3 regions of the Azospirillum brasilense genome follow, and region 3 is predicted to be linked to each of the others. Evidence: riboswitches for the same ligand, from Rfam matches in the RefSeq annotation. Region 3 holds a riboswitch; each other region holds the start of a gene.
What was found. A riboswitch is a leader RNA that binds a small molecule or an ion and turns the genes downstream of it on or off. The one in region 3 is predicted to bind cobalamin.
Positions count from the first base shown of each region.

Region 1: another riboswitch for cobalamin. It lies ahead of D3869_RS20360 (TonB-dependent receptor plug domain-containing protein); the one in region 3 lies ahead of D3869_RS31980 (ribonucleoside-diphosphate reductase subunit alpha).
Region 2: another riboswitch for cobalamin. It lies ahead of D3869_RS26600 (energy-coupling factor ABC transporter permease); the one in region 3 lies ahead of D3869_RS31980 (ribonucleoside-diphosphate reductase subunit alpha).

Region 1 covers NZ_CP032346.1:1,387,887-1,397,496, reverse strand. The annotation lists gene D3869_RS20385 (hypothetical protein) at 1-7, shown strand, start outside; gene D3869_RS20380 (hypothetical protein) at 16-585, shown strand; gene D3869_RS20375 (hypothetical protein) at 604-1,383, opposite strand; gene D3869_RS20370 (TerC family protein) at 1,582-2,628, opposite strand; gene D3869_RS20365 (hypothetical protein) at 3,287-3,745, shown strand; cobalamin riboswitch at 3,799-4,017, shown strand; gene D3869_RS20360 (TonB-dependent receptor plug domain-containing protein) at 4,134-6,047, shown strand; gene D3869_RS20355 (ABC transporter substrate-binding protein) at 6,044-6,892, shown strand; gene D3869_RS20350 (FecCD family ABC transporter permease) at 6,889-7,896, shown strand; gene D3869_RS20345 (ABC transporter ATP-binding protein) at 7,896-8,699, shown strand; gene D3869_RS20340 (DUF6925 family protein) at 8,696-9,409, shown strand; gene D3869_RS20335 (heavy metal translocating P-type ATPase) at 9,471-9,610, opposite strand, start outside.
Region 2 covers NZ_CP032348.1:150,113-159,722, reverse strand. The annotation lists gene phaR (polyhydroxyalkanoate synthesis repressor PhaR) at 1-528, shown strand, start outside; gene D3869_RS26620 (hypothetical protein) at 690-914, shown strand; gene D3869_RS26615 (glutathionylspermidine synthase family protein) at 998-2,149, opposite strand; gene D3869_RS26605 (glycosyltransferase family 9 protein) at 2,357-4,285, opposite strand; cobalamin riboswitch at 4,430-4,668, shown strand; gene D3869_RS26600 (energy-coupling factor ABC transporter permease) at 4,844-5,524, shown strand; gene D3869_RS26595 (superoxide dismutase) at 5,590-6,324, opposite strand; gene D3869_RS26590 (hypothetical protein) at 6,454-6,828, opposite strand; tRNA gene D3869_RS26585 (tRNA-Ala) at 7,004-7,079, opposite strand; tRNA gene D3869_RS26580 (tRNA-Leu) at 7,110-7,196, opposite strand; gene D3869_RS26575 (mechanosensitive ion channel domain-containing protein) at 7,333-9,610, opposite strand, start outside.
Region 3 covers NZ_CP032349.1:618,095-627,704, reverse strand. The annotation lists gene D3869_RS31995 (MFS transporter) at 1-23, opposite strand, end outside; gene D3869_RS31990 (LysR substrate-binding domain-containing protein) at 159-1,055, shown strand; partial or broken gene D3869_RS31985 (methylmalonyl-CoA mutase family protein) at 1,152-1,262, opposite strand; cobalamin riboswitch at 1,388-1,635, shown strand; gene D3869_RS31980 (ribonucleoside-diphosphate reductase subunit alpha) at 1,758-3,686, shown strand; gene D3869_RS31975 (ribonucleotide-diphosphate reductase subunit beta) at 3,754-4,845, shown strand; gene D3869_RS31970 (ABC transporter substrate-binding protein) at 5,265-6,479, opposite strand; gene D3869_RS31965 (3-hydroxybutyrate dehydrogenase) at 6,521-7,300, opposite strand; gene D3869_RS31960 (3-keto-5-aminohexanoate cleavage protein) at 7,347-8,297, opposite strand; gene D3869_RS31955 (3-hydroxyacyl-CoA dehydrogenase family protein) at 8,356-9,267, opposite strand; gene D3869_RS31950 (sigma-54 interaction domain-containing protein) at 9,544-9,610, shown strand, end outside.

The sequences.
Region 1 (9,610 bases), on a different replicon from region 3:
GGAGTGACGGTTGCCTTGCCCATCACACCGCCGTCAACCGGGTTTCTCAAGGATCGCATCGCCGGGCCGCTTGCCCGCGGTCTGGTGACGATCCTGCGCGGTCGCCGCGGCGATCCGCCCCCCGCCGAGCCGGCGGCGACCCGCGTCGACATCCACCGGCAGCCGTTGCGCACGGCGCTCGACTGGCACCAGGACATGATCGCCGTGTGGAAGCGGAATCCCACGTTCGGTCCGGGCCTGCACGACGACCTGAAAAGCACCGGGCTGCTGCCGCGCTGCGTCATCCTGACGGCGCGGGACGGCGGGCCATTGTGCTTCCGCTACATCGGGGAGCCGACCCGCCGGGTCTTCGGCGACCGCTGGGCCGACCAGAACATCGGCAAGCCCCATCTCGAGGACGTGCACAGCGCCTACGCCCAGGCCATCGACGCGCAGTACCGGGAGGCGGTGGAGGGCGGGGAGCCGGTGTACAACCATCTGGTGATCACCGGACTTCCCCGTCCGCCCGTCAATTACCGGCACCTCCTGTTCGGCTGGTCACTGGGCCACCGCCGTCAGGCCCTGCTGGCGCTGATCGACGGCTGAATCAGGCGGTCCCTCGCGTCACGCCGCCTGGGCGAGGTCCGCGGCGAGCTGCGCCAGATCGCCGAGGAACTGCGCGCGGCTGAAGCGCACGAGGTGCATCGGCAGCGTCTTCAGGCCGATCTGGTTGTAGGTGATGGCCGGCTCGTCGTCGATGTGGCGCGGCCCCATCTTCCGTTCCGCCCAAACCGGGACGATGTCGGGATCGACGACCGAGATGAACCAGGTCGGCGACCACAGCAGCCACGCCGCCAGCTTGTTCACCCGCTGGCAAATCGGGAACAGCCCGCGACCCTGGAAGTCGGGCCGCGTCCATCCCGCGTTCGTCCACACCACCCGACCGCGCGTGCCGTTGGCGGTGTCGGACGTGCAGGTGCACCATTCGCCGTCCGGAGCCTGGGTGGCCGGGTCGTCGTAGAACACCGTCATGGCGTTGAAGCGGTCGCCGATGGACTGGGCGGTGCAATCGTAGAGCAGCCCGGCCTGGGCGGTGACCACGTCGCCGGAGGCGGCCGTCCCGCGGATCCAGAAGGCGTTGGCCGGGGTCAGGGAGCGGCAGGCCGGATGGGCCGCCGGAAGCATCGGCTCCCAGGAGCCAGCGGCCACCGCCGCCTCGTTGACCCGCACCAGCTCCGGCATGTCGAACGCGACGGAAAGCGTGACCCCGCGGCCGGACGCCAAGGCGACGAGTTCGTCGCGGGCCGCCTGGAGCAGGCCGGACAGGGGTCCCGACGGGATGGGAAGCGCGGACAGGGCGATGGAGGCCGGTTGAGCGCCGTTGAACTGCGTGCCGATAAGCATGGATGTCTCTTCCTTGGGTTGGAAAGGGTTGGCGAGGATCGCCAAGCGGGGCGCCATCCGCCCCGCACATCCACATCATCGTCGTCGTGAAACCGGCATTACCACTTTTGCGAATACCATGGCCCGGAAACGCGCGGGGCGCCCGATCCACCGGACCGGACGCCCCGCCTTTTGCCCTTGCCCTTTGGACCGGGCGTCTTACCGGCCCTTGCCGTCCGAGGACGCCGCGGCCGCCTCGCTGGAGGACGCCGGGGCCGAGCCGCCGGCACCCTTGGCCGGGCTGCCGGGCACCCACCAGCGGCGGGCCTCGCCGTCCGCGGCCTCCGGAGCCGCCTCGCCACGGGTCTTCAGCATCGAGAAGACGATGGAGCCGCCGACCAGGACGGCCGTGATGCCCAGCGCCAGCGCCGTCGGCATCTTGTAGATGTCGACCAGCATCATCTTGGCGCCGACCACCACCAGAACCAGCGACAGGCCGTACTTCAGGTAATGGAAACGGTGGATGATCGAGGCCAGCGCGAAGTAGAGCGCGCGCAGGCCGAGGATCGCGAAGACGTTGGAGGTCCAGACGATGAACGGGTCGGTGGTCACCGAGAAGACCGCCGGGATGGAGTCGACGGCGAAGACCAGATCGGTGAACTCGATCAGGATCAGCACGAGGAACAGCGGCGTCATCATCCGCACGCCGTCGCGCATCACGAAGAAGTTCTGCCCCTCGTAGCCGTCGGTCATGCGGAAGCGGGAGCGGACGAACTTGACGATCCGGTTGTTCTCCATATCCGGCTCGTCGTCCACCGACATCAGCATCTTGATGCCGCTGAAGATCAGGAAGGCGCCGAAGATGTAGATGATCCAGTGGAATTCCTGGATCAGCGCCGTGCCCGCCACGATCAGCACGCCGCGCATCACCAGCGCCCCCAGGATGCCCCAGAACAGCACCCGGTGCTGGTACTGCGGCGGCACCGCGAAATGGGTGAAGATCAGCGCGATGACGAAGATGTTGTCGACGCTCAGGCTGTATTCGATCAGGTAGCCGGTCAGGAACTCCAGCCCCTTCTGCGACCCTTGGAAATGAAAGACGCCGGCCGCGAAGATCATCGCCAGAGTGGAATAAGCCGCGCAGCGCATCAGCGCCTCACGGCCGGAAATCACATGGGATTTCTTGGAAAATACACCAAGATCAAAGGCCAAAAGCACGGCAACGAAGACGGCGAAGCCGGCCCACATTAAAACGATCTGGTCCATGGAACTGTCCCTTGCTTCATGCACTCCGCTCCCGCAAGCGGAGACTTCGATCGTCACATGAGCAGTCCGACATCACCGGTGCGCCACGGCGGGACGCATCGGCCAGAGGGGCCCGGACTGGAAACGAGGCCGCGGGTCTGCGGCCAACGCAAAGACGCGCGCAACGGCTCGGCCGCGGCGCGTCGGAACACCCGCCTCCATCATTCGTCGTGGAGGCGTGGCGGTCAGTCAGGATGTTGGTTCGCTGCGGTCCATGTCGATGTCTCCCAAAGGCCCGTCGGGTGCCATCGTCCGGCGGTGGACCTTGTGGGGAGCAGGACCCATGGGAAATGTCGGGGCCAGCTTCCGCAAGGCCGCGCCAAGGCGACGGCTCTATGGGAAGTCCGACATCACAGCGCCGGGCGACGCTGCCAGAGGGGCCCGGACCTCAACCGTCATGTAGTCAGGCCCTCTCCCGGCGACAAGAGGGGGGCGCGTCCTTTCCGGATCGTGGTCGGTGCGATGGCCGCAGGCAACGACACCAGCCGGTTGATCGCCCATGGGTTGCCGGCGTTCCGGTCCGGGAGCCGGCTTTGCGAATTCCGTGTCGCCCATGGATGATTCCGAACCGGTGGGTTGTTCGTAGCGATTGACGGTAATTCACGGCAGGACACCCACAATGATGCGGCGTTCCATTCTGCTCGGCTGCCTGCTGGCAGCCGGATTGGCCGGTTGCGGCCCGCGTTTCGAGACGGTCGCAAGCTATTTTCCACCCGTCAGCGAGGCGGGAAAGCTCTGTGTCGCCCAGTGCAAGCAGGCGCAGACGATCTGCCAATCCGCGAAGGAGCTGGCCGTTCAGACCTGCCGGGCCGAGGCGACGACCCGCGCCCAGGGCGAATATCAGGCCTATCTCCGTTCCTTGCCCAAGGATGCGGACAAGAAAAAGATCAAGACATTCAGCGATTTCGACCGGAACCCCAGCTGCTACAGCAATCTCACCTGCTCCTCCGATTACAATGATTGCTATAAATCCTGTGGCGGCCGGATCGAAGCGCAGACCTATTGCGTGGGCAATTGCAAGGAGATGGTGCCGCCCATGCCGGATGGGTCCGCGGTCGGGCCGAGAACCACGCTCTGACACAGGCTGGACGAAAGGAACGGATTGCGGCTTGACCGGAGCCGCTCCGTCCGCGTAGCGTCGCACCCGACGGTTGCCCGAAAGGGCTGAAAATGGGAACACGGTGCGGACTCCGCGGCAAAACGCCGTGCGAAGGTCCAACGCCGGGGCTGCCCCCGCAACTGTAAGCGGCGAGTCGTCCATCGGAATGCCACTGGGATCGCGATCCTGGGAAGGCGATGGGCCGACGATAACCCGCGAGCCAGGAGACCTGCCGTCAGTCGTGGTCACACGCGAACACGTTCGGGCGGGGTGCACCGAAGGTCGTCGAACCGGGACTCCGTTCGTGGAGCGTCCGGTGGGACTTCGTTCGCGGTGACGTGCCACCGGCGTCCCGCCCGAGGTCTCAATGAGTGTCCGCATTCCCCGCCTTCACCGGACGGCGTCCTTCGCCGCCCTTCTGGGAAGCCTTGCCTTCTCCACCTCGGCCTTCGCCGATTCCACCACCATCACGACGCTTCCGCCGGTCTCGGTGACCGCCAACCGCGTCCCCACCGCCGCCGAGGAAACCGGCAGCGCCCTGACCATCATCACCCATGAGGAGCTGGAGCAGCGCCAGACCCGTCTGCTGTCCGACGCGCTGCGCGCGGTGCCCGGCGTCGCCGTCAACCGCACCGGCCCGATGGGCACCCTGACCCAGCTCCGCATCCGCGGGTCCGAGGGCAACCAGACGCTCGTCCTGATCGACGGGATCGAGGTGAACGATCCCGCCGCCGGTTCCGAATACGATTTCGCCAATCTGCTGGCCGGCGATGTTGAGCGCGTCGAGGTGCTGCGCGGCCCGCAGAGCGCGCTCTACGGCTCCGACGCGGTCGGCGGCGTCATCAACATCGTGACCCGCCGCGGCGCCGGCGCCCCCCGGTTCCGCGCCGCCGTCGAGGGCGGGTCCTTCGGCACCGCCGCCGGGCGGGCCTCCTTCGGCACCGGGACCGACCGCTACGATCTGTTCCTCAGCGGCCAGGGCGTCACCAGCGACGGCGTGTCGGTCGCCGACAAGCGGCTCGGCAACCCGGAGAAGGACGGCTACCGCAACGGCACGCTGACCGGAAACGCCGCCGTCCGGCCGACCGAGCGCAGCGAGATCGCGGTGACCGGCCGCTACACCCGCTTCCGCACCGACACCGACGGCTTCATCGGCGGGCGCGGCGCCGTCGATGACGGGACCAGCACCGCCGGAGAGCAGTATTTCGGGCGGCTCCAGGGCAAGATCGCCCTTCTCGACGGGAAGTGGGAGCACATCGTCGGCCTGACCCATGGCCGCCAGCAGCGCGACTACCGCGACGACGCCAAGACGGTGACCAGCCGCTACGACGGGCGCAAGACCAAGGCCGACTACCAGACCAACCTTACGCTGAGCAGCGGCCCCGCCGACCATGTGCTGACCGCCGCCGTGGAGCATGAGGAGGACAAGGCAATCAGCCGCAGCGCCTACTCCAGCTTCGACCGCTCCATCGGTTCCACCGGGCTGGTGGGGCAGTACAAGCTGGGCCTGTTCGACCGGCTGACCCTGACCGGCAGCGTCCGCCACGACGACAACGACCTGTTCCGCGACGCCACCACATGGCGCACCACGGCGGCCTACCTCATCGAGGAGAGCGGGACGAAGCTGCGCGCCTCCTACGGCACGGGCGTCAAGAATCCCACCCTGTTCGAGCTGTACGGCTACACCGCCACCTACGCCGGCAACCCGAACCTGAAGCCGGAACGGGCGCGCGGCTGGGACGCCGGCTTCGATCAGGCGCTGTGGGGCACCCGGGCGTCGGTGGACGGCACGTGGTTCGACCAGCGCATCCGCGACCTGATCACCGGCACCGGCCGAACCTCCGTCAATATGCCGGGCGAATCCCACATCCGCGGCTTCGAGCTTGGCCTGTCGGTGGAGCCGCTGGACCGGCTGACCGTCCGCGGCTCCTACACCTGGACCGACGGCGAGGATTCCACGGGGGCGGAGCTGGTGCGCCGGCCCAAGCAGCTCGCCAGCCTGAACGTCAATTACCGCTTCCTGGAGGACCGGGCGAACGCCAACCTCGGCGTCGTCTACAACGGGCGGTCCAGCGACTGGGCCTACGATCCCTTCTACAACCGTCAGGTCGTGAATCTGGCACCCTACACCCTGGTCAACATGGCCGGGTCCTACGCGCTGTCCGAAGGAGTCGAGGTTTTCGGGCGCGTGGAGAACCTGTTCGACCGCCGGTACCAGGAGGTCTGGACCTACGGCGCTCCGGGACGGGCCGGCTATCTCGGGCTGCGGCTGTCGCTGTGAGGCCCGTCCTTATCGGGCTGGCCGCCGCCCTCCTGCTGATGGCGGGAGGGCCGGCGGCGGCGTGGGAGGCACCGCCCGGCAAACCGCAGCGCATCGTCTCCCTGAATCTCTGCGCCGACGAGCTGCTGTTGCGGCTCGTCGGGCCGGAGCGCCTCGCGTCGGTGACGTGGCTGGCGCGCGATCCCCGCGCCTCCACGGTGGCAGAGCCGGCGGCGCGGGTGCCGGTCAACCACGGGACGGCGGAGGAAATCCTGCCGCTCAACCCCGACCTGATCGTCGCCGGGCGCTACACCACGCGGGTCGCGGTCGGGCTGCTGAGGCGGCTGGACACGCCGCTGCTGGAGCTGGATGTCCCGCAGAGCGTGGCGGGGGTGGCGGAGCAGATCCGCGGCCTCGCCCGCGCTGTCGGTGAGCCGGAACGGGGGGAGGCGCTGGTCGCCGACCTGCTCTCGCGCCTCGACGCCCTGCCCCCCGCCGCGCCGGGACCGCGCCCGACCGCGGTGGTCTTGCGGCCCAACGGCTTCGTCGCCGGGTCCGGGTCGCTGGTCGACGAAATCCTGAGCCGCGCCGGTTTGGAGAACATGGCCGACCGCCTGCCGCTGGGCAGCCAGGGCGCCATGCCGCTGGAGGCCATCATTCTGGGCGGCGCGGACGTGCTGATCGTCGACGCCGCACCCGACGCGCCGCCGTCGCTGGCCGTCGCCCTTCTGCACCACCCCGCCCTGAAGGCTCTGAACCACCGGGTCCGTACGCTGTCGCTGCCCACCCGCCTGTGGACCTGCCCCGGCCCGCAGATCGCCGAGGCCGCCGAGCGGCTGGCCGCCGCGCTGGAGGCGCTGCCATGATCCGGGACTCGCGCATACCCTACCCTGCCCTGGTCGCCGGGCTGACGCTCCTGGCGCTGGTGCTCTGCGCGGTGTCGGCGGCGGTCGGCTATGTGCCGTTCGACCTGGGCGCCGCTTTGTCCGACTGGCTCGCCGGGCGCCCCACCCTGGCCGCTCTGGTGCTGGCCGAGCTGCGCCTGCCGCGCGCTCTGCTCGGCCTGCTGGTCGGCTTCAGCCTGGGGCTGACCGGCGCGGCGATGCAGGGCTGGTTGCGCAATCCGCTGGCCGAACCGGGGCTGGTCGGCGTGTCGAGTGCCGCGGCGCTGGGCGCGGTGATCGTCTTCTACAGCGGCCTGTCCGCCACGCTGTCGCTCGCCCTGCCGCTGGGCGGCATGGCCGGGGCCGCCGCCGCCGCGGTGCTGCTGAACCTGATGGCGGCGCGGGGGGCCGGAACGACGGCGCTGGTCATCGGCGGCATCGCCATCAACAGCCTCGCCGGGTCGCTGACCGCGCTGGCCCTCAACCTCGCCCCCAACCCCTACGCGGCGCTGGAGATCGTGTTCTGGCTGATGGGGTCGCTGGCCGACCGCGGCACCGACCAGCTCTGGCTCGTCCTGCCGCCGATGCTGGCGGGCTGGGCGCTCTGCCTCTCCGGCGCCCGCGCGCTCGACGCGCTGACCCTGGGGGAGGACGCGGCGCGCAGCCTGGGCTTCGACCTCACCGGGCTGCGCGTCCGGCTGATCGCCGGGGCGGCGCTGGCGGTGGGCAGCGCGGTGTCGGTCACCGGCGCCGTGGGCTTCGTCGGGCTGGTGGCCCCGCACCTGATGCGCCCGCTGGCCGGAGCGCGGCCCGGTCGGCTGCTGCTGCTTGCGGGCCTCGCCGGGGCGTGCCTGACGCTCGCCGCCGACATCGCGGTCCGGCTGCTGCCGACGCGGCCGGAACTGAAGCTGGGCGTGGTCACCGCCCTGATCGGGGCACCCTTCCTGATCGTCCTGATCGCCCGGCTGCGGCGGGAGGAGGCGTGATGCGCATCGAAACCCACGGCCTCTCGGCCAAAGCCGGCGGGCGCACCATCCTGACCGACGTCAGCCTCGCCATCGAGCCCGGCGCCTTCACCGGGCTGATCGGCCCGAACGGCGCCGGCAAGACCACCCTGCTGCGCCTCCTCGCCGGCCTCGCCGAGCCGGCGGCGGGCTGCGTCACCTTCGACGGGCGGTCCGCCGCGCAGACCGGGCGCCGGGCGCTTGCCCGCGGCATCGCCTATCTGCCGCAGAGCGGCCCGGTGCATTGGCCGCTGCGCGCCGAGGCGCTGGTCCTGCTGGGCCGCCTGCCCCACCGCGGCGCGCTGGGCGGGATCACCGCGGCGGACCGCGCGGCGGTGGAGCGGGCGCTCGCCACCGCCGACGCCGCGCACCTGCGCGACCGGATCGTCGGCACCCTGTCAGGGGGCGAGCGGATGCGCGTCCTGCTCGCCCGCGCGCTGGCGACCGAGGCGCCCGTGCTGCTGGCTGACGAGCCGGTCGCCGCGCTCGATCCCGGCCATCAACTGGCCTGCATGGCGCTGCTGCGCGACGCCGCCCGCCGGGGCAGCGGCGTGGTGGCGGTGCTGCACGACCTGACCCTGGCCGCCCGCTTCTGCGACCGGCTGATCCTGCTGTCGGGCGGCGGCGTGCTGGCCGACGGGCCGCCCGGCCGGGTGCTGACCGACGCCCATCTGCGCGCCGCCTACGGCATCGCCGTCCACCGGGGCGAGGCCGGCGGCGAACCCTTCCTGCTTCCCTGGCGCGCCCTGCCATCCCCGATTCCCGACACGGAGACGACCCGATGAGCGACCTGCCTTCCCTGCTGCGCGACGCGCTGAACAACCCGGCCACCGGCTGGAGCCTCGGCGCCTTCGGCGCCATCGCGGAGTTCATCCGCGACCCGGACGAGCCCGTCGCCCTGCGCGACGACGGCGTGGAGCTGGAGGCGCGGACCGCCCGCGGCGGGCTGCGCCTGCGCCCCACGCCGGCCATCCGCCCGGTGCCCTACCGGACGCGCGGCGGCAGCCTCGCCGTGGCCCTCTGCCTGCCCCGCCACGTCGGCGCGATGAACCGGCGCGGCGTGGTGACCGAACTGGGTCCCGACGACGCGGCCATCGCCGAGGCGGACCGCGGCGCCCGGCTGTTCGACCTCGGGCTGGGCGTCTTCCAGACCGACGTCTGCGTCCGCAGCGCCGACCCCGCCACCATCGCCCGCCTGCGAGCGGTGGTCGGGACGGAGCTGCTGGCGCCGGGCAACCCCTTGCCGCCCGACCTGCCGGCGCTCAGCCCCGACCGCGTCTTCATCGGCCCCTTCGGCCGGATCGAGGTCAGCCAGCCGATCCCGCCGCCCGACGGCCGCAGCCCGGAGGGTCCGCACACCCACGTCCTGCCGAAGCTGCTGGCCCACAACCGGACCCACGCGGCGACCGTCCCGATTCCGGACGGCTGGGTGCCCAGCCTGTACCTGTCGCCGCCGGCGGAGTCCTTCGCCGCGTGGGAGGGGTTGGGGCGCTGAGGTCCTGCCCCCTCCCTAACCCTCCCCCTCTGCGAGGTGGAGGGAACTGCCGCCGATTCGCCTAAGCCTCCCTCTCCCGCGAAGCGGGGGAGGGTTGGGGAGGGGGCAACGACGCCGCCGGCGCGCGGCGCAGCGCGTTGAGCAGAATCCCGATCGTGGTCCCGTTGTGCAGCACGGCGGTGCCCACCGGGGACAGCAGGC
Region 2 (9,610 bases), on a different replicon from region 3:
TTTGTGGTCTATGACGCGAAGACCGGAGAGGACATTACCCGCTCGGTGCTGACGCAGATCATCGTGGAGGAGGAGAGCAAGGGCCAGAACCTGCTGCCGATCAGCTTCCTGCGCCAGCTCATCGGCTTCTACGGCGACAACATGCAGTGGATGGTGCCGCGCTACCTCGAATATTCGATGCAGTCCTTCTCGCGCAACCAGGAGCAGATGCGCGACTATTTCCAGAACACGCTGGGCGGCATGTTCCCCTTCGGCCGGCTGGAGGAGGTCGGCAAGCAGAACATGGCGATGTTCGAACGCGCGATGCGCATGTTCTCGCCCTTCGGCGGTGCCGAGGACGGGCAGCCCGGCGAACACCCGGCCGTCCCGCCCCGTCCCCAGGCCCCCGGCCCGGCCGCCGCTCCGGCCAACGGCCCGGCCTCGGCCGCCCACACCTACGAGGAGCTTCAGAAGCAGATCGACGACCTGCAGAAGCAGATCGCCAGCATCGCCAAGCCGGCCCGTCCGGCGAAGCCCGAAGGGAAGTGAGCGGCGGCGGCAACCGCGGCGGCGGCAACCGCATCGACGGCCATCGCATTCACGGCGTTGCAGCACAGGGCGGGGAAAGTTCCCCGCCCTTTTCTGTTTTTTTCGGCACCAGTGGCACGCCCGGCTGTTTGTCCAACGGAACGGTCCAGAGGAGGAACGCCATGAAGACCGAGCTGCAGATGACGATGGAACTGGAGGTCGCGGACGCCCAGGACGCGCACCGGTTCGAAGAAAAGCTGCGCGGCTGGCTGCGCCACCAGAGTCAGGTGGTGTCGGTATCGGCCACCCACAGCGGCGTCGGCAACGACGTCGCGTGGCGGGACGCCCGCCGGGCGGCGTTCGGCTCGCCGTTGCCCAACCCCTTCGCGCCGGGCCGCGGCCGCTGAGGCCTGCCGGTTGATCGCCGCCGAAGCGCCCGCCCTGCGCTCCATTGGGACAGGGCGGGTTCCTTCCACGCCGTGAAAGCGTGTCAGCCGCGGAAGATGTGCGGCACCATCGCGGCGTCGGAGCCGACCCGCGGGTCCGCCGACTCGCGGACCGACATGCCCAGACACTTGTCCCCGATGATCCAGCAGTGCAGGAGCGCGTGGACGCCCTCCTCCTCGAAGATCGGCGGGGTTTCCAACCAGACCCGCCCTCCCGGATGCTCGGCGCTGCCGGTGTCCGAGATGGTGCGGCCGTGCGCCGTCATGCGCTGGGCCGCGTCGTCCAGCCCGAACAGGCTGCGCTCGGTCACCGCGTCGCAGCCGGCCAGCTCCTCGGGGTCGAGCGCGGCGCGGCACAGGTTCGGGTGGCGCGGGTAGAGCGACCACAGCGTCGCCAGCAGCCCGTGGTTCGACATCGGCCAGCACCACAGCGGCGACAGCATGCTCATGCCGCCCATCCGCAGCTTCTGCAGGAAGGCGTCGTCGGCCAGCCCCTGCCAGGGGTAGATCTTCGCCAGCCAGGAGGCCGCCCGCCCCTCGTCGTCGATGAAGCGCTGGCCGTCCCAGCCCAGGCTTTGCAGCGGCAGCAGATGCGTGGCGATCCCGGCCTCGGCCGCGGTGGCGGCCAGATAGACCAGCTCGCTCTCGCGCATCGGGTCGGGGGTGGCGCAGGCGAGATGGACGAGTCCGCGGCCCGGCATCCCCGCCGCCAGTTCCTCCCAGCGTTCCACCAGCCCCTCGTGCAGCCCGTTGAACTGGTTGGCGTCGCCCATCAGGGCCTCGCGCCAGTTGCGCTGGATGATCGAGGCGGCGAACAGCCCCTCCGGCGTGTCGTAGTTGCAGGCCAGCAGCTTGACCGAATCGCGCCCGTCATAGGCCAGCGTCAGCCGCCCCATCAGCGCGCCGGCCCGCTCGTTCAGGCGCCCCGCGGCCCAATAATCGTTCCAGGAGGCTTCGAGCAGCCGCGCCACGCCGCCGCGGACCCCCAGCCGGGCCAGCGCCCGCCCGTCCACCGTCGCGCGCAGCGCCTCGCGCAGCATGGTGTGCAGCTCGTCGGCGACGCTCTCGATGAGGTCGATCTGATGGGCGGAGAACTCGTACCGCACATCCTCGCGCCAGAAGGCGCCGGCGCTCATGGCGCGGACGCCGAAGGGGTATTTGCGGAGCCCCGGGCGCCAATCCGCACGGGGTTTCATGACTGCTCTGCGCATCGTGTGCTTACCGGGCCGCCGGATTCAATCCATGGTTTTGCCCCGCTGCGGCGCGCCGCTTGCGGCCGTCCGGGATTCGGTGGGGGCGGATCATTGCGGCGCAAACGCGCCAACACAAGCGCCTTGCGCGCCTGCCCCTCCGTTTTTCCACGCTTCCCCTCGCGGATCTCACAGGCCGGGCGGGGAGGCCCGTCAATAGACGCGGTCGGCCAGCCAAGCCGCGATGGCGTTCTCCATCGCCTCGGCGGTCGGATCGCCGTGAGCCGGGCCGGTTCCCACCATGGGAAGCCGGGCCGCCACGGCGATCTCTTCCGCGGGCGCGCCGGTCCCGACGAACAGGTCGCAGCGCCGCAGCAGGGCGCACAGCCCGTCGAATCCCAGCCGTCCGACGGCGTTCAGGCAGGCGTCCCCCGTTTCCCCGGCGATGCGCGCCGCGGCCCCCTTGGCGGCCTCCCCGCCGACCAGGATCAGAGCGGTGTCGCCCCGCCCGGCGAGGCGGCGGCCCAGGTCCAACAGGCTGCCGGCGCCGGCGGACGCGGACAGGCCGACGGCGCAGCGCCAGCGCGCCGGAACGCCCTCGGCCAGAAGCGCGGCGGCGGCCCGCTCCCCGGCGGGAGAGGTCCAGACTTCCGTGGCGGGGTCCGGCTCCCCGGCGGTCAGCGCCCCCAGCAGACCGGCGGGAGCCGGCGCGACGTGGGTCAGGAAGGCGTCGGCGTAATAGCCGCGCACCGGCCGGCCGACCCGGCAACCAAGGCGGAGCGGCGCCCCCGTATCCTGCATCAGGCGGTTGGCGAAACCGGCATCCTCCCCCTGGACCGGGTTGATCGTCAGGTCGAAGGCGCCGCCGAACTGCTCGCCGATCTCCTGGCGCACGGCGCTCACCAGCGCGTCATCGGGCGCCCGCCCCGTCAGCGGCGGCAGGGTGACCCGCTGGTTGACGTAGGGGCAGAGGGCGAGCGCCGCCTCCGCGTCCGGCGTCGCGAAGACGGTGATGCGGGCCAGCGGCAAGGCCCGCCGCAGCTCCCGCAGGACACCCGACGCCCGCAGCACGGCGCCGGCGCCATCCAGAAGGAACACGCCGACGCTGCGGATCAGATCGACCGGGAAAGGCGGCGGCTCGCCGGGCACGAGCGGGCGGCGGCGGGCGGCGGGACCGGAGTCCCGCAGCAGCGCCACCGCCGGGGCGGTGGAGGCGCCCCGCGCCGGCGGGACGAAGCCCCAGGCTCCGTCGGCGTCCGGGCGCGCCAGCGGCTCCACCAGGGCATGCTCGGCGCGGGCGACGGTCGCCGCGTCGGTCACCCAGGGGAAGAAATCGCGCAGCGGAAGGGTGCCGCGGCCGATCGCTCGACCCGCCGTCTGCAGGGCGTCCCACCGCTCGACCGCGCCGTCGTAGCCGTAATAGATTTCCTTGAACGCGACCTGCTCCCGTGTCGCGTAGGCGAAATGCTGGAAGACCAGCCCGCCCACCGCCGTTTCCTCATGCAGGAAGGGGTTGGCCGCGCCAAGCTCGACCTCGGACCCATCGGGTTGCGGGCGCATCAGCCGGGGCGGGACGTGCGACTGCCAATAATCGCCCGGCCGATAGCGCCAGGTGCGCAGCCATTCGTAGGCGCGGTAATTGCCGTACTGGTCCAGCCGGTCGAGGACCAGGGACGGGCCGACGAAGAAATGACAAAGGTACAGCGCCGCCGTGCGCGACGGCGAGTCGAGGAACATCCGGCGCGCCCGGATGATCTGCTCCGCTGTCCACAGCTCGTCGGCATCGACCTGCCAGAGCAGGCAGTCCTCGGTCATGGCGGCCAGCGGCGCGGTGACCATCTCCACCTTGCCCTGCCAGAACATGCCGGGCGGCTTGCGGTAGACCGACACCCGCCCGGGCTCCTCCGCGGCGATGCGGTCGAGATATTCCGAGGTGCCGTCGCTGCTGCGCCCGTCGCGGTGACGGTCCTGCGGGACGCGCCCGCCCCGCTGCGCGCACCAGGAGGAGTCGCGGACCTGCTCCGCCACCCCCTCCACGACGTGCCAGTGCCAGGGGAAGGGCAGTTGGCGGAACACCTCCAGGTGATAGCGGATGAAGGGATCGCCGTTCAGCACGATGGTCAGGAAGTGAACCGGTAGCATGCCCGCAACCCCGTCCTTCGCCCGTTGATCCGGCCTCGCGCAGTCCGCCGGACCTTGTCGGTTCCACGGGAGCGGTGTCAAGGAAGCCGTGCGGCTCCCCCCTCGGGTCGCCATCCCCCTCTTGACGGCGGGGGACCCCGCCCCTACCCTGGCGCCGGTTATGGTTCCCCGCGCCCTCCGGTCGCGGGGCTAAGAGGGAAGCCGGTGAGCCGCCCCGAAGGGGGAGACACGGCAAATCCGGCGCTGCCCCCGCAACTGTGAGCGGTGAGCGGCCTCGTCCTTTCCGTGTCACTGGCGCCGCCTGCGGGAACGGGCGCCGGGAAGGCCGGACGATGCCGCCTTGACCCGCAAGCCAGGAGACCTGCCGTGACCGAACGTACGTCCTCGGGCGGGGTGCCCCGGTGGTCGCTTGCCGATGTCCGGCCCGACGGCCGCCCGTCCTCCGCAAGCCGTCCCCCCGGTGCGCCCAGCCAAGGGGACCAAGGGGGTTGCGATGCCGGTGCCTGCCAGCAACGACGCCCCTCCCAACGCATGGCAGACTCGGAAAGGGCATAGAGCATGCACATCGAACCCGGCGTCGTGGACGGCGCCAAGATCGCTCTCAGCTACGCGACGGCCGCCGGCGGCTTCGCGATGGCCGGCAAGCTGGCGCGCGACGACGTCCGCAACAACGGCGGGATCGCACCGCTGGTGCTGCGCAGCCTGATCGCCACCGCGCTGGTCTTCAGCTTCTTCGAGGTGTTCCCGCACCACCCCGTGGGCGTGTCGGAGGTTCACCTGATCCTCGGTTCGACGCTGCTCCTGCTGTTCGGCGCCGGTGCGGCCTCCATCGGCCTCGCCGCCGGCCTGCTGATCCAGGGCCTGTTCTTCGCGCCCTTCGACCTGCCGCAGTACGGCATGAACGTCACCACGCTGCTGGTCCCGCTGTGGGGCATCAGCCTGCTGGCGAAGCGGATCGTTCCCGACGCCACGCCCTATGTCGACCTGAAGTATTCGCAGGCGCTGGCCCTTTCCACCGCCTACCAGGGCGGCATCGTCGCCTGGGTGGCCTTCTGGGCCTTCTACGGCCACGGCTTCACCGCCGAGACCATGACGGAGGTCGCCTCCTTCGGCGCCGCCTACATGACCGTCATCATCGTCGAGCCGCTGGCCGACCTCGCCGTGCTGGCCATCGCCAAGGCGCTGCGCCGCCAGAGCCAGGGCCCGCTGTTCAACATCCGCCTGCATCAGGGCGCCTGACCGGCCCCCTGGACCGGACGGTTCGCAGGAAGGGCGGCGGGGACATCCCCGCCGCCCTTTTCCGTTCAGATCACCAGTTCGCCCTTGCGGATCGCCGCGTAGCGGCGGTTCACCGCCCCCCAGTCGACCACGTTCCACCAGGCCGCCAGATAGTCGGCGCGCCGGTTCTGATACTTCAGGTAATAGGCGTGCTCCCACACGTCGTTGCCCATCAGCACGGGCACGCCCTCCATGGCCGGCGAATCCTGGTTCGGGCGGGCGGCGATGGCGAGCTTGCCCGACGAGGGATCGGCGGTGACGAAGACCCAGCCGCTGCCGAACTGCCCGGCGCCCGCCGTGTTGAAGCGCGTCTTGAACTCGTCGAAGCCGCCGAAGTCGCGCGTGATGGCCGTCCCCACCTCGCCGTCCGGGGCGCCGCCGGCGTTCGGCCCCATGATGCTCCAGAACATGCTGTGATTCGCGTGACCGCCGCCGTTGTTGCGCACCGCGGTGCGGATGCTTTCCGGCAGCTCCGGAACCCGCTTCAGCAGGTCGGCCAGCGGCATCGCCTGCAGGTCGCCATGGTTGGCGAGCGCCTTGTTGAGGTTGTCGACGTAGGCCTGATGGTGCTTGCCGTGGTGCACGCTCATGGTCGTCGCGTCGATGTGCGGTTCCAGCGCGGCGGGCGCGTAGGGCAGCGGCGGCAGAGTGAAGCCCTTGCCACCCGGTGTTTGGGCCAGAACGAAACGCGGCGCCACGGCCAGCACCAGCGCGGCGGCTCCGGCGGACAGCAGTTGGCGGCGATCCAGGCGAACGGACATGAGACCTCCCAATGTTGTGTTTCGTGCCGAACAGCGGGGCAGCGACAGCCTCTGTGCGCCTCCCAACTCACTCAACAGGGCAATGGGCGTACTCACTCGGTTACCGGCGTGGGGAGCGCCGCCCGTTTCCTACAAGCGGGCCTTTCCCGCCGAACCGGCGGACGCCGAGCGGGCCAAGCCCATCGCCACGCTCCGCCAGCGTCCCAGCCGGAATCGGGAGGGGGCGGCCGCCGGTTTCCTCACCGGCGCGACCGGAACCGTTCCCGCCGCCTCACGGAGCCCGCGGGCGCGGCGCTCCCGCAGCAGCAGGCGCATCACCTCCTCCTCCGTGACGGGACGTCCGGCCTTGGCTGAGGCGAGGCTGGCCGTGTCCTGAAGGGCGGCGACCTGCGCCAGCGTGCCGGTCAGCCCCTTGGCCGCGGCGGTGTCCAGCGCTTCGCGATGAATGGCGAGGATGAACGGCTTCAGCCCGCGGTCGGGCGTTCCGTGCGGCGGTGTCGGCATGGCGGAGGGGCTCCGGGGATTCGTTCGATCGGGTGAGCCATCATCCAACCGATAACACCGCGGCAGCAAAGACCCCTATGGATTAGCCCCGCCGTCTCCATTCGGAGCAACCCGAGGCTGGGTCGGAAATTCTATAATCCGGGAAGAACCGGCAGCCTGCCGGTAAGGGGAGAGTTGGTGGAGCCAAGGAGGATCGAACTCCTGACCTCTACAATGCCATTGTAGCGCTCTCCCAGCTGAGCTATGGCCCCACTATACTCTCAGACCAACACAAGAGGTGTTGGTGCGCTTGGAGGGACTCGAACCCCCACGGCCTTTCAGCCACTAGGACCTGAACCTAGCGCGTCTACCAATTCCGCCACAAGCGCGTCGTCTACTCTTGCATCCCGCGTCTCTTGGGGTGACGCGGGAGCGCTGATATAGCCGTGCCGCCGGCGGGGCTCAAGCGAAATCGACATGGCCCGGTCACTTTTTTGCAAGACCGCGAGAGGGAGCGCCGAGCCCCTATTCCGCCGCCCCGGCGTGGCGCATCCGGTCGGCGTTGGCGGCACCCGCCTCGCCGCCCATCCCGGCCAGCATCTCCGCGGCGCCGCGGGCGATGTGCAGCGTGCGCTGCGGCAGCGGGAAGTCGATCCCCAGTTCGATGAAGCGCGCCTTCATGCGGCCATTGAACTCCCGCCCGACGTTCCACTGCTGGATGGGCAGCGTCTTGATCCGCGCCTTGATGACCGCCGCGGATTCCTGGAAGGAATCGACCCCCAGCACCTCCAGTGGCTCCAGGATCAGCGGCGCGAAGCGCGGGTCCTTGCGCAGTTCGTCGCCGATGCCGTGCAGCACGGAAACCACGCGGTCGGCGTTCTCATGATACGGAATCGCCACGTCGAACACGTAGTAGCTGAAGTCCTTCGTCATGTTCGACACGCTGGTGACCGCGCTGAAGGGGATGGTGTGCACCGTCCCGTCGAAGTCGCGCAGGCGGATGGTGCGGATGTTCATCCCCTCCACCAGACCGCCCTTGCCGCCGACATTGACGACGTCGCCGACCGAGATGGTGTCCTCGAACAGGATGAACAGGCCGGTGATGACGTCCTTGACCAGGGTTTGCGCGCCGAAGCCGACGGCCAGGCCGACCACGCCGGCACCGGCCAGCAGCGGCCCGATGTTCAGCCCCAGCTCCGACAGGGTGATCAGCGTGACCAGGGTCAGCAGAACCACCAGCAGGGCGCTGCGCAGCAGCGGCAGCAGGGTGCGCACCCGCGCGCTGCGCTGGACGGCCCGGCCGTTGCGGTCCGTCGTCGCCAGATGGCGTTCGATCAGCCCGTTGGTCACCTCCCACACGGCGAGCGCGATGGCGCCGACCAGCAGGAGCGACAGGCCCGACGCCACGATGCGCAGGCCGATGGCGGTCTGCAGCCAGCCCCAGACGTCCAGCCCCCAGGCGTTCAGAACCACCAGCCCGCCCAGCACGGCCACCGCCGCGTGCAGCAGCCGCGCCGTGGGGGCGACGTAGCGGCGCAGCCGCCCCGCCGCCCAGGCCGACTGTCCCCGACGGCGGTCCATGCGCTCCAGGATCGCCGCGGCGGCGCGGGTGATCCCCCGCCCGATCAGCCGCGCGATGCCGGCGACGACCAAGGTCACCGCCGTCGCCTGGACCACGAACAGCAGCCCGCCGCTGATCTCCAGCGCCCAGATGCCGAACAGAACAATGATGTAGAGGATGGCGATGGCGTGCCAGACGTCGGCCACACGGCGGCCGGCGGCGCGCAGCATCCGCCCCGCCCCGGCGGCCCGCCGTCCGGGCGGAACCGGCGACACCACGTCGGACAGCGGCTGCGCCGCGGCGATCCCGCCGCGCAGGCGCGCCGCCACCGCCTCCCGGCTCTGCAGCACAAGCACCGCCAGCATGACGGCAACGACCAGACCGACCAGCGTGACCAGCGCGCTGTAGCTCTGCGCCGGCAGGCCGAGCCGCCGAGCCGCCTCGGCCAGGAACAGGCCGTAAAGCGTGGTGATGGCGATGGTCCGGCACCAGCGCAGCAGCCGCAGGGCCGATCCGTCGCTCATCGGGATCAGCCGCAGGTTGGGCGAGGCCGGGGCGAGCAGCGCCCGGACGACCAGAAGCACGATTTGCACGAAGATGCTGGCGTTGAGGAAGGTGACGCCCAGAACCCGCACCACCGGCGGCGTGTCGAACAGCGCCAGCACACCGAAGCCGGCGGCGGCGAAGGCGACGATGGGCGCCAGATCGAACAGCGACCGCACCAGCAGCAGCGGCACCTTGGCGAGCGTCGAATGGATGGGCCGGGCCGCCAGCATGGCGCGCGGGCGCCGCAGCGTGCGGATGGCGATCAGCCGGGCGCCCTGCCCGACCATCACCACCAGGACCAGCTCGGCGAGCAGCCAGCCCCAGGCGGCGCGCTGCGCCGGGTCGGACACCTGCCGATCCAGCCAATGCAGCCCCTGCGGCGCGTTCAGCAGGGCGTCGCCGGCCAGCGCGGCCTCCTGCCCCAGCCCGTCGAGCCGGTTCGACAGCAGGGTGAGCAGGCGGGTGCCGATCCCCTCCGGCTCCGCCGGCGCGGCGGCGGCCTCCGCCTGCTCCAGGGCGCGGAGCTGGCCGAGCAGGGCGGCGCGGCGGTCCGGATCCTCCAGCGTCTGCCGCAGGCGGGCGATCTCCTCCGGATTGGGGGCCGTTTCGGCCTGGGCCGGCGGAGCGGGAGTCGTGATCTGCGCCGACGCCGGGGTCGCAATGCCCCCAAGCGCGGCGGTCATCAGGAGAAGAAGG
Region 3 (9,610 bases):
TCCCACCAGTCTTTCGATTTCATCTTTAACGGGTTCCTCGGAGGCACAACGGGCATTGCCCGGCTGGGTCCGTACCGAAGGCATGGTATACGTGTGTTGTTTCATCGACTAGTATGCTTTGAATCACGGATAACGTTCGTTTTTCTCACGGATCGCCGATGCGCCGCCTTCCCCCCTTGAACGCCCTGCGCATTTTCGAGGTCGCGGCCCGGACCGGCAGCTATGCCGAAGCCGGAACCGAACTCGGCCTTACCCACGGCGCGGTAAGCCGGCAGATCGCCGCGCTTGAAAGCTGGCTCGGGCAGAGGCTTTTCATGAAGGAGGGGCGCCGCATGGTCGCGACGCCGATGGCGAGGATCTTCGCCGCCGAGGTCGGTCTTTCCTTCGATCGCCTGGCTGTCGCGGCGCAAGCGTGTGGCCGGCCCAACGCGCGCCGCATCCTGCGTGTAAGCGCTCCGACCAGCTTCGCGATGCGCTGGCTGATCCCGCGTCTCAATCGCTACCACGCCGACCATCCGCATGTCGAAGTCGCGGTTACGACGGTTTCCACCGTGCTCGAGGAATTGCGCGGGGGTGTCGACGTGGCGATCCGGCGCGGCGTTGCCCGGGAGCATGTGTGGCCTCAGCATCGTATCGTCCCGGTGCTGGATGACGTGGACACGCTGATCATGAGCCCGGCGCTGTTCGCGCAACGGCCGATCCTGAAGCCCGCCGACATCGAGGGGCATAGCCTGCTTGCAAGCGAAACCCGGGCCGGCGACTGGGCGAGCTGGCTCGATGCGGCCGGGCTCCAGCACCTTGCCGGGCTTCCCCGCCAGATGTTCGATCACTTTTTCGTAACCCGTCAGGCGGTGGAAGACGGGCTTGGCATCGGGATCGGCCCCCTGCCGATGCTGGAGATCGACGTTGCCGGCGGACGGCTGATGACGCCGCTGCCAGAGATCCGGGTTCCGAGGACGGGGTACGTCGCGCTTGTTCCCCGTCAGGCCGATGCCGGAAACCTGGTCGCCGGCTTCGTCGACTGGCTGGTCGGAGAAGCCCAAGGACCACGGTGACGGGCCGGGCAAATCCGCGGTGCCGGATCTCGACCTGTGGCCGGCGACGTCATCGGATTCGCCCAGCGCCGCGTCGAAGGGCAGCACCGCCACCGCGTCTGCTCCGCCGACCCCGGCGACCAATCCGGCCACCGTGGTGCGCAGCGTGTTCACCCAAGGATCGCGCCGCGCCATGATGCGCCGCGCCGTGCGGGCGGTCAGGTGCATGGCGCGGGCCGGCTCCGAGGCGCCCGACGCCTCGGCGGTGCCTGGAGGAACGCTTCGGCCTGACGGCGCGTGAACGGGGGGACCCCGTCGCATCCGTATGGCTTGACAGGCTGCGGGCTTCCCGCTACTCCATCTTGCGTTACGGTTCTCTGGATATCCAATATCTAGGGCTAAGAGGGAAGCCGGTGCGTCGCCACCCCAAACGGTGGATCGCGGCAAGGCCGGCGCTGCCCCCGCAACTGTGAGCGGAGAGCGGCTGCGTCGTTTCAGCGTCACTGGTGCCCATCCCGGTTCGGGACGACGGCGCCGGGAAGGCCGGACGGAGCCGCAACGACCCGTGAGCCAGGAGACCTGCCGTAACCGAATGAACGTCCACGGGCGGGGTGTCCCGGTGGTACGCTTGCCCCCGCGCGGCGTTTCCGTCCGCGCTTCCGCAAGTCGTGCTCCCGTGCCCTCCCGCCGCACAAGAAGCCGCACAAGCACAAGGGATCACGGATGCCGGCGCTCGCTCAGGACCTCGCCCAGGATTTCACCCAGGACCTCGCCAACGGCTTCGACCGTCACGGAAACCTGCTGGCGCTGCCCCGGCGGACGCCCGAGCGGTCCGGCGGCCGCGCCCCGGCGGAGCGCTGGACGCCGCCGGATCCCTCCGCCATCCGCATCGACCGCAGCCGGGACGCCCTGCTGACCGCCTTCGGCAAGGCGACGCTGGACGACCGCTACCTGTTGCTGGGGGAAAGCTACCAGGACCTGTTCGCCCGCGTCGCCGCGGCCTACGCCGACGACGCCGCGCACGCCCAGCGCCTGTACGACGCGATCTCCCGCCTGTGGTTCATGCCGGCCACGCCGGTTCTCAGCAACGGCGGCACCACGCGCGGCCTGCCGATCTCCTGCTTCCTCAACGCGGTGCCCGATTCGCTCGACGGGATCGTCGACATCTGGAACGAGAACGTCCGGCTGGCCTCCAACGGCGGCGGCATCGGCACCTATTGGGGCGGCGTGCGCTCCATCGGCGAGCCGGTGAAAGGCTGCGGCAGCACGTCGGGCATCATTCCCTTCATCCGCGTGATGGACAGCCTGACGCTGGCGATCAGCCAGGGCTCCCTGCGGCGCGGCTCCGCCGCCGTCTATCTCGACATCCACCATCCGGAGATCGAGGAGTTCCTGGAGATCCGCAAATCCTCGGGCGACTTCAACCGCAAGAGCCTGAACCTGCACCACGCCGTCATCATCACCGACGCCTTCATGGAGGCGGTGCGCGACGACAGGCCCTTTCCGCTGATCAGCCCCAGGACCGGCGCCGTCCTGAGGCACGTCAACGCCCGTCAGGTCTGGCAGAAGATCCTGGAAGCCCGCATGCAGACCGGCGAGCCGTACCTGCTGTTCGGCGACACGGTGAACCGCGCCCTGCCCAAGCACCAGCGCGACCTCGGCCTGCGCGTCTCCACCTCCAACCTGTGCAGCGAGATCACCCTGCCGACCGGCAAGGACCATCTGGGCAACGAGCGCACGGCGGTGTGCTGCCTCGCCTCGATGAACCTGGAGACCTGGGATGACTGGAACGGTGAGGAGGGGCTGGTCGAGGACGTGCTGCGCTTCCTCGACAACGTCTTGACCCGCTTCATCGAGGAAGCGCCCGAAGGGATGGAGAACGCCGTCTATTCGGCGATGCGCGAACGGTCGGTGGGGCTGGGGGTGATGGGCTTCCACTCCTTCCTCCAGGCGCGCGGCATCCCCTTCGAGAGCGCCATGGCCAAGGTGTGGAACCTGCGCTTCTTCCGCAAGATCCGCCGCGACGCCGACGCCGCCTCGGTCTTGCTGGCCGAGGAGCGCGGCGCCTGCCCGGACGCCGCCGAGCGCAGGATCAAGGCGCGCTTCAGCCACAAGCTGGCGATCGCGCCGACCGCCTCCATCAGCATCATCTGCGGCGGCACCAGCGCCTGCATCGAGCCGATCCCGGCCAACGTCTACACCCACAAGACGCTGTCCGGCTCGATCAGCGTGCGCAACCCGCATCTGGAAAAGCTGCTGGCCGCCAAGGGCGCCGACCGGCCGGAGGTTTGGCAGTCGATCATCGAGCATGAGGGCTCGGTCCAGCATCTCGACATCCTGACCGACGACGAGAAGGCGGTCTTCCGCACCGCCTTCGAGATCGACCAGCGCTGGATCATCGAGTTCGCCGCCGACCGCACGCCCTTCATCTGCCAGAGCCAGTCGATCAACCTCTACCTGCCGGGCGACATCGACAAGTGGGACCTGCACATGCTGCACTGGACCGCCTGGGAGAAGGGCCTGAAGAGCCTCTACTATTGCCGCTCCAAGTCGGTGCAGCGCGCCGCCTTCGCCGGCAAGGACCGTGCCGTGGGACCGGCCGCGATGCAGGCGCCGCGCACCGACTACGAGGAATGCCTCGCCTGCCAGTGACCACCTGCCAGTGACCGCCGGCCTTCCCGCCCACCGCCCGCTCCCCCGCCATCACGGACCCGTTCGCATGAGCTCGCTTCTCCACATCAACCCGGTCAGCCTGATCGGCACCGGCCGCGTCGGCCTGTTGCAGGGCTCGGCCGCCTACAACGTCTCGCGCTACCCCTGGGCCTACGCCTACTGGAAGAAGCAGCAGCAGGTCCACTGGATGGGCGAGGAGGTGCCGCTGGGCGAGGACATCAAGGACTGGACCTCCGACCGCGTCACCGACGGCGAGCGCAACCTGCTGACCCAGATCTTCCGCTTCTTCACCCAGAGCGACGTGGAGGTCAGCGACAATTACCTGAAGCGCTACATGCCGATCTTCCAGCCGCTGGAGGTGCAGATGATGATGGCCGCCTTCACCAACATGGAGACGGTGCACATCGACGCCTACGCCCTGCTGCTGACCACCATCGGGATGCCGGAGACCGAGTTCGCCGCCTTCCGCGACTATGCCGAGATGCGCGACAAGGCCGACTACATGCACAGCTTCGGCGTCGGCACGGTGGCCGACGTGTCGCGCACCCTGGCGATGTTCGGCGCCTTCACCGAAGGGATGGCCCTGTTCGCCAGCTTCGCCATGCTGCTGAACTTCCCGCGCCACAACAAGATGAAGGGGATGGGCCAGATCGTCACCTGGTCGGTGCGCGACGAGAGCCTGCACTGCGAAGGCATCATCCGGCTGTTCCACGAATGGAACCGCGAGACCGGCGCCATGACACCCGCGGTGCGCGACGACATCCTGGACGTCTGCCGGACCATGGTCGGGCTGGAGGAGCGCTTCATCGAGCTGGCCTTCGGCCTGGGCACGGTGGAGGGCATGACTCCCGAGGACATCCGCGCCTATGTCCATTACATCGCCGACTGGCGGCTGACGCAGCTTCGGCTGCCGACGCTCTACGGCTATTTCAAGCCGGTGGACGGCGGCTACGAGCCGGTGAAGCCGCACCCGCTGCCCTGGCTGGTGGAGATCCTGAACGGGGTCGAGCACGCCAATTTCTTCGAGCAGCGCGCCACCGAATATTCCAAGGGCGCGACCAGCGGCCAATGGGACGGGGCGGATGGCGTCTGGGCCGCCTTCGACCGGCTGCGCGCGCCCGGCACGGCGGCGTCCTGAAAACAGGCGGAACGAAACATCGGTACCGCGCGCTCCGGGGGCTGCCCTGGCGGCGCGCGGGTCTCCGGACGGAGGCGTGCGGCCTTCGCAAAGTTCGCGGATTTGCCCAATCCCTTCGGCAAATCTCCGCCTTTTCAGCCGTTCCCAGCGTGGGAGTCTCTGCCGATGATGCGCCCATCGGCAGCTCTCGCACCGGGAACCACCCCGCATGACCACGACCGCGCCCGAGACCGCAGAGCCCCGGCCGATTTCCAGCCCCCCTTCAAAGCGAAGAAATCCGTGGCCCTGTCGGGCGTCGCCGTCGGTCTCGACAGAGGGCAGGAGGCGGAGCGCGCCGGCCTGCTCCGGTCACGTTCGTGTGGTGACCCCATGTTCGGCGGGGAGCGTGCCCGCTCCCCAGCCGTTATCGCGTCGGGCCGTCACTTCACGAGGGGACAGCCGCTGTCCTTCGGGTTGATGTAGGCCTGCTCCCCGGGAATGGTCTTGAGGATCTTGAAATAGTCCCAGGCCGCCTTCGACTCGCCCGGCGTCTTGATCTGCGCCAGATACATGTCGTTGAAGATCCGGCCGTTGTCGGCGATCTTCGCGTCCTTCATCATCATGTCGGTGATCGGCGTGGCGCGCATCTTGGCGGCGACCTTGTCGGCGTCGTCGGTGCCGGCCTCCTGCACGGCCTTCAGGTAATGCTTGACCGCCGAATAGACGCCCGCCTGGTTCATCGACGGCTTGCGCCCGGTCCGCTCCTCGAACTTCTTCGACCAGGCGCGCGTCTCGTCGTTCATGTCCCAGTAGAAGGAGTTCGCCAGCATCAGCCCCTGCGCGGTGTCGAGGCCCAGCGCGTGGATGTCGTTGACGTTCAGCAGCAGGCCGGCCAGCGTCTGGCCGCCTTGGGGGATGCCGAACTCGGCCGCCTGCTTGACCGCGTTGATGGTGTCGCCGCCGGCGTTGGCGAAGGCGACGACCTCCGCGCCCGAGGCCTGCGCCTGCAGCAGGAAGGACGAGAAGTCCGAGCTTGCCAGCGGATGGCGGACGCTGCCCTTGATGGTGCCGCCGAGCTGCTTGACGGTGTTGACCGCCTCGGTTTCCAGCGAATGGCCGAAGGCGTAGTCGGCGGTGATGAAGAACCAGCTCTTCTTGCCCTGCTCGACCAGCGCGCGGGCCGTGGAGGACGCCACCGCGTGGTTGTCCCAAGTCCACAGGAAGCCGTAGGGGCTGCAATCCTTGCCCGTCAGATCGGTGGAGCCGGGGCCGGACATCAGGAAGATGCGCTTCTTGTCCTTGGTGATGCCCTGAACGGCCAGCGCGGCGGCCGAGTTCGGCACATCGGCGACGACGTCGACCTTCTCCACGTCGATCCACTGGCGGGCGAGGTTGGCGGCGATGTCTGCCTTGTTCTGGTGGTCGCCGACGATGATCTCGATCTTGGTGCCGTTGATGGCGTTGCCGAACTCCTCGGCGGCCAGCCGTGCCGCCACCGCCGAGCCCTCGCCGTTGATGTCGGCGTAGATGCCGGACCGGTCGGACAGCATGCCGATCTTGATGACGTTGTCCGACATCTGGGCCTGGGCCGTGCCGGACGCCAGGGCGGCGAAGGCGACTCCGGCGAGAAGGCCGGCAAGACGGGTGCTGCGCATGGTTCACTCCCTAGGGTGTTGTTTTCTTGGTGGTTGGGGTGTCAGTGGGTCGTATAGCCGCCGTCCACGGGGATCGCCGTGCCGGTGATCGACGCGGCGGCGTCGGAGCACAGGAAGGCGATGGCGGCGGCGACCTCCTCCGGCGGAATCAGCCGGCCGGTCGGCATGCGGTCGAGGAACACCGCCTGGAGAACCCGTTCCTCCGGCAGGCCGGTGACCTGCGCCTGCTGGGCGATCTGCTTCTCGATGATCGGGGTCAGCACCGTGCCGGGGCACACCGCGTTGCAGGTGATGCCGTGTTCGGCCACCTCGATCGCCACCGACTTCGTCAGGCCGATGATGCCGTGCTTGGTCGCGACATAGGCGGGCTTGTGCGGGGCGCCGACCATGCCGAGGACCGACGCCGTGTTGACGATGCGCCCCCAGCGGCGCTCCCGCATCGCGGGAAGGGCCGCCTTGATGGTGTGGAAGGCGGCGCTGAGGTTGACTGCGAGCAGCAGGTCCCATTTGTCGTCGGGGAACTCGTGCACCGCCGCCACATGCTGCACCCCGGCGTTGTTCACCAGGATGTCGATGGGGCCGAGCGCCGCTGCGGCCTCCGCCATCATCGCGCGGGCCTCCTCCGGCCGGCTGAGATCGGCCCCCGAATAGACGATCCTCGTGCCGCTCTGCGCCGCGATGTCCGCGCACAGCCGGTCGATCTCCGCGCGGTCGCCGAAGCCGTTGAGCATCACATGGCAGCCCTGGCGGGCGAGTTCGCGGGCGGTCGCCAGCCCGATGCCGGTGGTGGAGCCGGTGACGACAGCGTTCCTGTTTCGCATCTCTGTCCTTCTTTCAGGCGTCATGGAGTCTGAGGCGTCCTGCCGGTCAGAAAGCCACCTGATCGGCGCCCTTCAGGGCGAGCATGGCGCGCGCCTCGGCGGGGGTGGCGACCTCCAGCGACAGCTCTTCGAGAATCCGGCGGATCTTCGCCACCTGCTCCGCGCTGTTCCGGGCCAGCCGGCCCTTGCTGAGATACAGGCTGTCCTCCAGCCCGACCCGGACGTTGCCGCCCATGACCGCGGCCATGGTCGTGAAGGGAATCTGGTGACGCCCGGCGGCCAGCACCGACCATTCGTAATCCTTTCCGAACAGCCGGTCGGCGGTCTCGCGCATGAAGACGAGGTTGCGCTGCTCCGCGCCGATGCCGCCGAGGATGCCGAAGATCGTCTGGACGAAGAAGGGCGGCTTCACCAAGCCCCGATCGACGAAGTGGGCGAGGTTGTAGAGATGCCCGACATCGTAGCACTCGAATTCGAAGCGCGTTCCGCAGCCCTCGCCCAGATGCTCCAGGATGTAGGCGATGTCGCGGAAGGTGTTGCGGAAGATGAAGTCGTCGGTGCTGCGCAGATAGGGCTCCTCCCAGTCGTGCTTCCAGCCCTGGTAACGGTCGGCCAGCGGGAAGATGCCGAAGTTCATCGAGCCCATGTTGAGCGAGCACATCTCCGGCTGGGCCTGCAGCGGGGCGGCGAGGCGCTCCTGCACCGTCATGTTGAGCGAGCCGCCGGTGGTGATGTTGAGCACCGCGTCGGTGGACTGCTTGAGGCGCGGCAGGAACTGCATGAACACCGCCCGGTCCGGCGTCGGCTGCCCGGTGCGGGGGTCGCGGGCGTGCAGGTGGAGGATCGCGGCACCGGCCTCGGCGGCGCCGACGCCCTGCTCGACGATCTCATCGGGGGTCACCGGCAGCGCGTCCGACATGGTCGGGGTGTGGATCGACCCCGTCAACGCGCAGCTGATGATGACCTTCTTCTGTGCTGCCTTCTGTGGAGCGGCCATGGAACGTTCCCTGTGTGGGTTCAATTCGAAAGGAAAGGGGGCGGTGAACGGCGCGCGGTCACCCGCGCTCGACGCCGTCCAGCCGTTGGAGGTGCGCCGCCAGACGGGCGTGGGTCTCGGTCCGCTGCGCCTCCGTCCAGCTCCGGAAACCGGCGCCGGATTTCATGCCCAGCCGCCCGGACGCGACGAGGTCGCGCAGCAGGGGCAACGGTTCCGGCGTCCGGTCGAGGTCGGGCAGGACATGCTCATGCACCGCCAGGGTCAGGTCGGTGCCGACGAGGTCGGCGTTCTCCAGCGGCCCCAGCACGGCGAGGCGGCGGCCGAAGCTGGCCTTGACCACGGCGTCCACCGTCTCGGCGTCGCACACGCCGTTCTGGACCAGCGCGATGGCCTCGCGCCAGAGCGCGTGCTGCAACCGGTTGCCGATGAAGCCGGGAACGTCCTTGCGGACATGCACCGGCGTCTTGCCGATGGCGGCCAGCAGCCCGATCATCGCGGCGACCGCCGCGTCGGCCGTGTCGGCGGTCTGGATGACCTCGACGAGCGGGATCTGGTACGGCGGGTTCCACCAATGGGTGCCCAAGGCGCGGGACTTGTCGCGGAGCGGCTCCATGATTCGGGTGATCGGGATCACCGACGTGTTGCTCGCCAGCAGCGCATGGGGCGGAGCGGCAGCCTCGACCGCCAGGAAGATCCGCTGCTTGAGGGGCAGATCCTCCGGAACCGCTTCGATGACGACGTCCGCGTCGCCGACGGCGTCCTCCAGGGAGTCGCAGGGCCGGATCCGCTCCGCGGCGCTGCCGTCCATTCCCAGAGTTTCAAGGTTGCCGCGGACCCGCCCGACGATGCCGGCCCGCCGGCCGGGATCGGGCTCCTGGATGGCGACGGGGTGCCCGGCGACGGCGAACGCCTGGGCGATCCCATGCCCCATCAGCCCGGCACCGATGATTCCAACACGCTGCTGCGTCATGCCCTCGTGCTTCCCTCCCTGCCTGAGCGCCGCCGCGACGGCCGTTCGGCCGATTGTTCGCCGCACCCATATTTTCTTGGTGCAATCAAAGCAAGGGGCGTGCCAATGATGGAAGGCGTTGCCATGGCCGGGGATGGGTGAGCCAAGCGGGCGGATTGCCTGAAGATTCGCGCCCTCTTCCGTCGGCGCCCTCGATATCGGGGCTTCCGTCGTGTGCTGAATTTTGACAAACAGTGTTCAGAATATTAACAGAATCGACGCGGCGGGAGGCGGGCCATGACGGCGGGACCAGACGAGCATTTCGCGGCGGCGCGCGCCCTGATGGTGATGATCGACGAGATGA